One region of the Mesorhizobium sp. M0833 genome, then DNA from elsewhere that is predicted to be linked to it. Evidence: riboswitches for the same ligand, from Rfam matches in the RefSeq annotation. Region 1 holds a riboswitch; the other holds the start of a gene.
The links. A riboswitch is a leader RNA that binds a small molecule or an ion and turns the genes downstream of it on or off. The one in region 1 is predicted to bind cobalamin.
Positions count from the first base shown of each region.

Region 2: linked by a shared signal. The riboswitch ahead of NKH98_RS06325 (CbtB domain-containing protein) and the one ahead of metE (5-methyltetrahydropteroyltriglutamate--homocysteine S-methyltransferase) in region 1 are both predicted to bind cobalamin.

Region 1 covers NZ_JAMYOQ010000025.1:39,022-43,626, forward strand. Annotated here, with positions in the region: gene metE (5-methyltetrahydropteroyltriglutamate--homocysteine S-methyltransferase) at 1-2,150, opposite strand, end outside; cobalamin riboswitch at 2,245-2,445, opposite strand; gene NKH98_RS24250 (hypothetical protein) at 3,001-3,255, shown strand; gene NKH98_RS24255 (helix-turn-helix transcriptional regulator) at 3,573-4,406, opposite strand.
Region 2 covers NZ_JAMYOQ010000004.1:78,593-83,197, reverse strand. Annotated here, with positions in the region: gene NKH98_RS06340 (heparan-alpha-glucosaminide N-acetyltransferase) at 1-535, opposite strand, end outside; gene NKH98_RS06335 (MFS transporter) at 783-1,982, shown strand; gene NKH98_RS06330 (hypothetical protein) at 1,961-2,119, opposite strand; cobalamin riboswitch at 2,171-2,368, shown strand; gene NKH98_RS06325 (CbtB domain-containing protein) at 2,405-2,584, shown strand; gene NKH98_RS06320 (CbtA family protein) at 2,600-3,373, shown strand; gene cobU (bifunctional adenosylcobinamide kinase/adenosylcobinamide-phosphate guanylyltransferase) at 3,366-3,887, shown strand; gene cobO (cob(I)yrinic acid a,c-diamide adenosyltransferase) at 3,889-4,521, shown strand.

The DNA of each region.
Region 1 (4,605 bases):
ACTCCGGGACCGATTTCGTTCGGATATTTGGAGCTCGTGAAGGCGTCCAGCAGTTCCATCTTCGAGCGCGACGTCTCAATCGAAATGACATCCGCATCCATTTCAGCGATCGCGTCGATGATCTCGTTGAACTCCGAGTAGCACATGTGGGTATGGATTTGAGTCGCGTCCTTTACACCCGTTGAGGCGATCCGGAAGCATTCGACAGCCCAGTCGAGATAGTCTTTCCAGTCAGACTGGCGCAGTGGCAATCCTTCGCGAAACGCGGCCTCATCGATCTGGATCATCCTTGCGCCGGACCATTCGAGATCCCTCACTTCGTCGCGGATGGCAAGCGCGATCTGGCGGCAGGCTTCGGAGCGCGGTACGTCGTCGCGAACAAAAGACCAGTTGAGAATGGTCACTGGGCCTGTGAGCATTCCCTTCACAGGGTATTCCGTAAGCGACTGGGCGAATTGCCACCAGCGCAGCGTCATCGGATTGGGCCTCGATACGTCGCCGAAGATGATGGGGGGGCGCACGTAACGCGACCCATAGCTCTGCACCCAGGCATGCTGGGTGAAGGCGAGGCCGGACAGCTGCTCGCCGAAATGCTGTACCATGTCGTTTCGTTCGAACTCACCGTGCACCAGCACGTCCAGCCCGATCTCTTCCTGCCAGCGAATTGCAGCCTCGATCTCCTTCTTCAGGAAGGTCTCGTAGTCGACATAGCTCAGCTGGCCCTTCGCATGAGCGGCCCGCGCCCTGCGTACCTGCGGCGTCTGCGGGAAGGATCCGATGGTCGTCGTCGGGAACGGCGGCAGCCCGAGCGTGCCGGCCTGGACTCTGGAGCGCTCGGCAAAAGCGCTCTCTCGTCGCTTCATGCTGTCGTCAATGCTGGCGATCCGCCCCTCAACAAGCGGGTCATGGATCTTCGTGGATGTCACGCGGGTGGCGGCAGCCTCGGCAGACGCTTTCAACGCGCCTGCCACCGCATCCCTGCCTTGGGACAGGGCCCGGGCCAGCAACACCAACTCGTCGGTCTTCTGGGCCGCGAAGGCGAGCCACGACCTGATGTCCGCGTCGAGTTCCGTCTCCATGCGCAGGTCAATCGGCACATGCAGCATCGAGCAAGAAGGCGCGATCTCGACGCGGTCCAAGGGCCAGCCGGCGACGATCGGTTTGATGCGGTCGAGAATGGCGGGCAGGTTCGCACGCCAGACGTTGCGGCCATCGATCAAGCCAAGCGAGAGCACCAGATCCTTCGGTGCGAGCCGACCCACCGTTTCCAGCTGCTGGGGAGCGCGCACGAGATCAATATGCAGCCCGGCCAGGGGCAGAGAAACCGCGGTTTCGAGATTGTCTCCCAGCGGCCCGAAATAGGTAGCCAGCATGATCTTCAGCTCGGGCGCGGCTTTCGACAGCTGGCCATAGGCGAATTCGAACGCAGCTCGTTCGTTCGGGTTCAGATCGAGGACAAGCGCTGGCTCATCGATCTGCACCCAGTCGGCTCCCGACAGCTTCAGCCTCTGCAGGAGTTGCTCGTAGACGGGCAGCAGCCGCGGCAGGAGCGCGATGGGATCGAATCCCTCGGCAGGCGATTTCGCCAGCTTGAGGAAGGTGACCGGTCCAAGGATGACTGGGCGTGTGTGAATGCCGAGGGCTTTAGCCTCGAGGAAGTAATCAACCGGCTTCGTCGACGAAAGAGCGAACGTTTGATCATCGTTTAGTTCCGGCACAATGTAGTGATAGTTGGTGTCAAACCACTTGGTCATTTCCATCGCGCTTACACTAGGCCCACGAGCCGCCTGCTGGTGACCAGCGTGTCGACAATCCTCCGTCTGACCCTGGTTGCCCCGCGCCATTGCGAAGTAGATGTCAAGTGGAACCTCGCCGCTATTCCAGCCGTAACGGGATGGGACGGCGCCGACCATGGCTGCGGTGTCGAGCACATGGTCGTAGAGCGAGAAGTCGTTCGACGGGATTTTCGACACGCCGCGATCGTGCTGCTCCTCCCAGCTAGCGGCACGGAGCGCCTTCGCGGTCGTGAGAAGGTCGGCAGCGGACGATTTTCCGGACCAGTAGCTTTCAAGCGCGAATTTCAGTTCTCGCCGACGACCGAAGCGGGGCACGCCGAGCGTTGCTACAGGAATTTGCTGAGAGACAGTCATGCCAGACCCCGATGGTTGGGGCGTCGGTGACAAGGAAGGCGCTAGCAGGCCGGCACGAACGCTAGGCTGCAGCGGCCACCGAGACACCCCGCCGTGGACGTAATTCGCCGTGGCAGGTCTCCTGGCTCGCGGGGTCATAGCCTCTACCCGTCTTCCCAAGGCTATTCGCCTCAGTGACATGAGTGGGGTTGGCTCGCCGCTAACAGTTGCGGGGGCAGCGCCGGCATCGCACCGGCTTCCCTCTTAGCTCCGCTGCGGCAGCGCCGTACGGAGAACCACGACGCGGGAGACAATTACAGCAGTTCGCTTCTTTGTCAACGCCGCATAAAGAAATGTTTATGTCGTTATGTTAAATTTCCGTTGGCATATTCCAAAGGTCGCCTCGAAAGCGAAAACTGTGGAAACCTTGAGCGGCCGGTAAATCAAAGCAATGACGCACGGCGGCCTTGTCCAGGAGGATAGGAGTTCGCCGGCTGCCGGCAGCAAACATACCGCCAAGCGCCGTGGTGCTGCTTAGCGCATCATGCGAACCACCTCGGCGTCGAACTTCGGCTCCGAGGTTCCGACCGCTTCGTTGGTGATCTGCTCGCGACCATATTCGGCTCAATGGCGAGGCTGTTGCCCATGTGGAAGCTGTTGGCCGTGATGCCCTCGGTGATCTGACACAACGATTTCGGGGGGAGCACACCGAGGCCAGGCGCAGCGGCGTGTTGCGAAGTGATCGAGGCCAATGTCTCGAACTGCTTGTTCGCAGCCCACCGGCTCAAGGTAACCCGGCTCAAACCACCGGGCCGGCTCAAGTCCTGTCCAAATGAGGCCTGAGCGGCAAATCGTCGTGCACGCGCACGGTTTGGCGTTCGATCTTGTGATGCGTCTTGGGCGGACAATCGCCACGGTGCAGCGCGCAGAAGCGGTCCCCAATTGGGAAGCCGAGGGCGGTGAGGGCAAGCCAGCGCCACAGGCGGAAGGGGACTTGGACCTGTTTGCCCTGCTGGACCACAAGTTCGCGACACAGGGCCTCAAGGAGAAGACCAAGAGTGATTATGCGCGGGACCTCGCCAAATTCATCAAAAGCAGCGGGCAGTCAAAGTTCGGCGCCGATTGACATGGAGATAGCCATCGCGGCGGACCGCCCAGGCGGACCGCAAGCCGGAATACAACCGGGTGCAGGCGGCCAAGCTCGTCCACAAGATGGCGTCGGGCACACACCGGCGATGGGAGAGCGGACCGTGGAGTGCAGGAACTTCACGCCTATCCACGCTCCCGTGGACGTGTCCTGCAGCACATCGGCAGCGATATTGAGGAGGCAGTTGAGCTTCTGGTCGAGCACTCTTACCTGCCACTACCTACGCTTAACGTCATCTCGTACTGAAAACGCACCACGCAAGGTCGAGATGTAACATGCGCCCTTCGTGGATGGTTCTAAGCTTCCTCGGGCGCGGTTAATCTGTGATAACGGTCGCTTGGAACCTCCATCACCGCGACGCGATCAAGGTTGGCGTATCGCGCTCGGTAGTAACCTTCTTCCTCCACTTCGGCGAAACTACACTGGGGAACGTCAAAGGTCGCAGCTTCCAATCCGAAGAAAGTCGTAGCGGTTTCTTCATCCAAGAAGTTCCACTCATCTTCTCCGTCGTCATACGTGACGCGAACATAGGAGGCCATGCGCACGGCTTCCTGATCACCCATCTCTGCGATGATGGCATCGCATTCTTTCTTCAGCTTTCCTGAAACCTCACCCTTATCCCAGTCATCCAAAGCCCGATAGATTTCTGGATGATAATACTCTGGCATCTCCTCTACATCGTCACCGATAAGCTCAATGGTGCGGACATATTGCGGATTTATCAAGAGTATTTTGTTGTCAAGGCTCCAACAATACAGCCATGGCCTGCTTGTGTTATTTCTGCGAAGATTATGAAGTTCCTTCAACTGACGTAAAATCGATTCACGCGCCTTTTCATCGATAGGATATTGGCGACTGCCAACAGTCGTCTTGATTCTGAGCGTGCCGTATCGCGTTTCGGCATCGGCAATTGCAAACGGGCTCGTGCGCCGCTCCTCGACATCAATCTTCCAGCCCAGCAGCTCCTCGACCGTGCATTTCAACGTGAGACAAAGGTCCTTGATCTGCTCGACGTTCAACTGCGTTTTGCCTGTTTCCCAACGGGCCACAGTCTGTTGCGTCGTTGCCATCTGCTCTGCCAAATCTTTTTGAGTCATGCCCAGTCGAACCCTAAGCTCTTTCATGTTCATAACTCACCTCGCGTGTTCAACACACGCATTGTGGATGAATTAATCTAATCGTCAAGCGTGTTCAAAAATCGCAGCATGTGTTTTTAGGGCGTCTTCGAGGCTCCGGCAGCCGTTCGTGACCACTTGCGCAAGACACAGGGCTGGTACACAGCACGAATGGGCGATCAAAAATTACTGCTGAAATTCAGATAAAATTGTG
Region 2 (4,605 bases), on a different contig from region 1:
AGCGCGGGTTGGTCGCCGAGAGGCCGACCCACCACAAAGCCGGATGATCGAAAAGCTCGGATCGCAAGTAGAAAGGCGCGGCGATAACGAGGGCCGCCACGGCAAGCGTCAGCAGCGCCGGCAGCCGCAGGAACGCCAGGCCGAGCAAGCTGGCGAGCGCGATCTCGTGCAATATGCCGAAGAAGATGAAGCCGTCGGGCGTGGCGATGCGGGTGACCAGCGATATTGCGAGCGCTGCCCCGGCAACCATGGCGAAGCGCTTCCAGAAGCCGGTCCAGCGGATTTTTTTGCCATGGGCGAGATAGAGGCTGATGCCGACCAGGAACAGGAAGCTCGAGGCGATGCAGCGCGCGTAGATTTTCCACCAGCCGAAGGCGGTGAGGCCGGGATCGGTGTAGCCGAAGAATTCGAGGTCCCAGGTGAAATGATAGCTCGCCATGGCAAGCAATGCGATGCCGCGTGCAATGTCGATAGCGGCGATGCGCTTCGACTTCGGTTGATCCTGAACGGCTGCGCTCGGCGTGTCGATGCTCATTGGTCTCGCTGTCTTGGTTCAGCCCCGGCAAGACGACTATCACGGTTGCCACCGTCAAAAGAAGCAGGGCCTTGCGTCGCCTTGGTGACGGTCGGCATCAGGGCTGCTTTAGGCCAGAGCCGGAAAGCCTTTGGCCGGCTTCGCTTTTTGCCGTGAAGGCGTCGGTTTCCTGTTACCCGGCCAGGAATCGCCGCAGCAGATTTGTGCTCCAAACCCTGCTTCGGGCGATTCGGCTTCGGGGAACACAATGGCTACCCATGTGCGCCATCCGATCTGGCTTGCGGCCCTGCGGCCGGCGGATGCCCGCACCTTCGCCTCGCTCTATGCGGTCGAATCCTTCGCGCGCGCCACCGTGTCCAGCGTCATCCCGATCCAGGCCTATGAGATACTGCACAACGAGCAGATCGTCTCGATCCTCTACACGATCGTGGCGATGCTCGGCCTGTCGGCGACGCTGTTCATGCCGATGCTGATCGCCCGCTTTGCCCGGCGCTGGGTCTATACCGCCGGCGCCTGCCTGCTGGCCGCCGGCTCGCTGTTCTTCGTCACCCATACGCTGGCCGGCCAGGTGGTGGGCATGCTCTGCCGCGTCGTCGGCGCCGGCGCGCTGGCGATCACGCTCAACCTCTACATCATGGACCATATCCGCAAGACCGATTTCATGCAGGCCGAGTCGCTGCGCATGGCGTGGTCGATGCTTGCCTGGACCGCCGGGCCGACCCTCGGAATTTACCTCTACACGCGTTTCGGCATCTATGCCGCGCATGGCGCGGTGGCCGTCTTCGCCATGGCTTTGCTGGCGCTGTTCTGGACTTACCGGCTTGGCGATAACCCGTCGATCCGCCCCGGCAAGACGCGGCCGGTCAATCCGCTGGCCAATATCGGCCGCTTCGTCGCGCAGCCAAGGCTGAGGCTGGCCTGGCTGATCGCCTTCGGCCGCTCCTGCTTCTGGACGACGTTCTTCGTCTATGGGCCGCTGTTCATGGTGATCACCGGCGAGGGCAAGCTCGCCGGCGGCCTCTTGGTTTCGGCCGGCAATGCGCTTTTGTTCATGGCCATCTTCTGGGGCAGGGCAGGAAAGCGTTTCGGCGGCCGGCGCACCATGACGGCCGCCTATTTCGCGATGTCGGCAACGCTGCTGGCGGCCGGCGCCGTCGGCGAGGCCGCACCGCTCATCACCGGCGCCTTGCTGCTTTGCGGTGCCTTCTTCACCATCGCGCTGGATGCGCTGGGCTCGACCGCCTTCATGCGCTCGGTGCGCTCGTATGAGCGGGCACAGATGGCGGCGGTCTACCGCACCTATCTCGACTTTTCCGAGCTGACGCCGCCGCTGGTCTATTCCGTGGTGCTGGCGTTCTTCGGCCTGGGCGCGGTTTTCGCGACACTCGGCCTGCTGGCGGCGATCTGCGGCTTCGTCACCTGGCGCTATCTGCCCAAATCGCTTTGATGTTCGAGCGCCGCATGGCGCTCGCGCACCCAATTGTGGAAGCGGTGCAGTGCCGCATCGAACGCAGGCCGTTCTGTTTGACCGCGCAGATCGCGAAGTCTGCGGCGCCAGTTCTCCGGTTTGGCGAGGCGGCGCATTCGCCACACGATCCTGCGGAATTTGGTTTGCCGGGCGCGGCGATTCTGCCTATAGTCGCTGATGTCGTCGGTTCCGTTTGGAACCAAGAGGGAATGCGGTGCGGGCGAAATTGTTTGCCCAATGCCGTGGCTGCCCCCGCAACTGTGTGCGGTAGTCCTCTCCATATGCCACTGAAGGTTCGCCTTCGGGAAGGTGGGGAAGGGCGCTGATCCGCGAGCCAGGAGACCTGCCGGCGACAGGAAACTGACTTCTATGCCCTCGGGTGGAGGGCGAAAGGACAAGACATGAATACCGCTTCCGTCTCGCTCGGCACTTCCGTCTCCTCGCAGTCGCGTTTCATGCAGCTGGCGCTTGCTGCATTCCTCGGCATTTTCGTCATGGGCTTTGTCGGCTTCTCGCATATCGATGCGGTCCACAATGCCGCGCACGACTATCGCCACTCGATGGGCTTTCCCTGCCACTGACAAGGGGCTGACATCATGACACTGTTTCGCAACGTCGTGTTCATCGCGGCGATCGCAGGGCTTGTGGCCGGCGTCGTTCTCGCCTGCATGCAGGCCTACGCCACCGTGCCGCTCATCCTGAAAGCGGAAGTCTACGAACAGGCCGGCGGCGGCCATGACCATGCCGCGGCACCTGCCGAAAAAGCCGCGGGCACGATGGCTATGAGCAGCGCCGCGCCGGCACCGGCCGAAGCAATGGCTCCGGCTGAAGACGAAGGCTGGGCGCCGGCCGACGGCTTCGAGCGCTTTGGCTTCAGCGTCGTTGCCAATATCGTCACCGGCATTGGCTTCGCACTGGTCCTGGTCGCGGTTTCGGAGTTCGCCGGCGGCATCGGCAATTGGCGCCAGGGCCTGTTCTGGGGGCTGGCCGGCTTTGCCGTGTTCACGCTGGCGCCCGGCCTCGGCCTGCCGCCGGAACTGCCGGCGATGCCGGCGGCCGACCTTGTCCAACGCCAGATCTGGTGGTGGGCAACAGTGGTGGCGACAGCGGCCGGTCTCGGCCTTATCGCCTTCCGCAGATCGCTGCCGCTGGCGATCCTTGCCGTGGCGTTGATCGTTGCGCCGCATATTGTCGGCGCGCCGCAGCCCGACAGTTTCGAGACGGCGATCCCGGAAGGCCTGCATCATCAGTTCGTGGTGGCGGTGACGCTGACCAATCTGGTGTTCTGGCTGGTGCTCGGTATGGTCGTCGGGCTGGTGCGCGGACGCTTCACCGGCGCGGCAACCAGCCTGCGCGACAGCTTTGCCTGACCGCGCTGCCGGGGCGCTGACCCTGGTCATCGGCGGTGCGCGCTCCGGCAAGAGCGCGCATGCCGAGAGGCTGGTGAGCGCCTGTCCGGCGCCGTGGAGCTATATCGCCACAGCGCAAGCCTATGACGAGGAGATGCGTCAGCGCATCGCGCTGCACCGCTCGCGGCGAGGCGATGGCTGGACGACCATCGAGGCGCCGCTCGACCTTGCCGGCGCGATCGAGGCACTGCCCGACGGCCAGCCGGTGCTGATCGACTGCCTGACGCTGTGGCTGACCAACCACATGCTGGCCGACCATGATGTCGAGGCCGAATGCCGAAGGCTGGCCGATGTGCTGTCGCGGCCGCGCGGCCCGTGGTTCGTGGTGTCCAACGAAGTCGGCCAGGGCATCGTGCCGGACAATGCGCTGGCAAGACGGTTTCGCGATGCCGCCGGCCGGCTGAACCAGGACGTCGCGGCGGTCGCCGGCACCGTGCTTTTGATGGTGGCGGGGCTGCCGCTCAAGGTGAAATGACATGGCTGATACTATCGATCCCAAGACCATTGAACAGGGGGACGAGGAACGCCACCGCGCCAAGATGGCCAAGCGCAAGGCGGTGCAGGACGCCGAGGTTGCAGCCAAGACGGTCGAGAAGGGGCTGTTGATCGTCAACACCGGGCCGGGCAAGGGCAAGACCACGGCCGCCTTCGGTCTGGCGCTCAGAATGCTCGGCTACGGCAAGCGCGTCGGCGTCGTCCAGTTCATCAAGGGCAAATGGCACACCGGCGAGAAGGACGCCTTTGCCGCCTTCGGCGACCGTGTCCTCTGGCACGCCATGGGCGAGGGCTTTACGTGGGAGACGCAGGACCTGAAACGCGACATCGCGGCGGCCGAGGCCGCCTGGGCGAAGGCGCTCGAGCTGATGGCCGAGCCGTCGATCAGCCTGGTGGTGCTCGACGAGTTGAACATCGCGCTGCGTTACGACTATCTCGACCTCGAAAAGGTGGTCGCGGCGCTGAAGTCACGCCGCGAAGGCCTGCATATCGTCGTCACCGGCCGCAACGCCAAGCCGGCACTGGTCGAGGCGGCCGACCTGGTCACCGAGATGGCCGTGACCAAGCACCACTTCTCCGCCGGCGTGAAGGCGCAGCAGGGGATTGAGTTCTGAGGGGTGTTGCTGGTTTGTCAAGGTCAGCGCTGCCCCTCATCGCCTGCCGGCGACTTCTCCCCGTGAAGGACGGGGAGAAGGAGC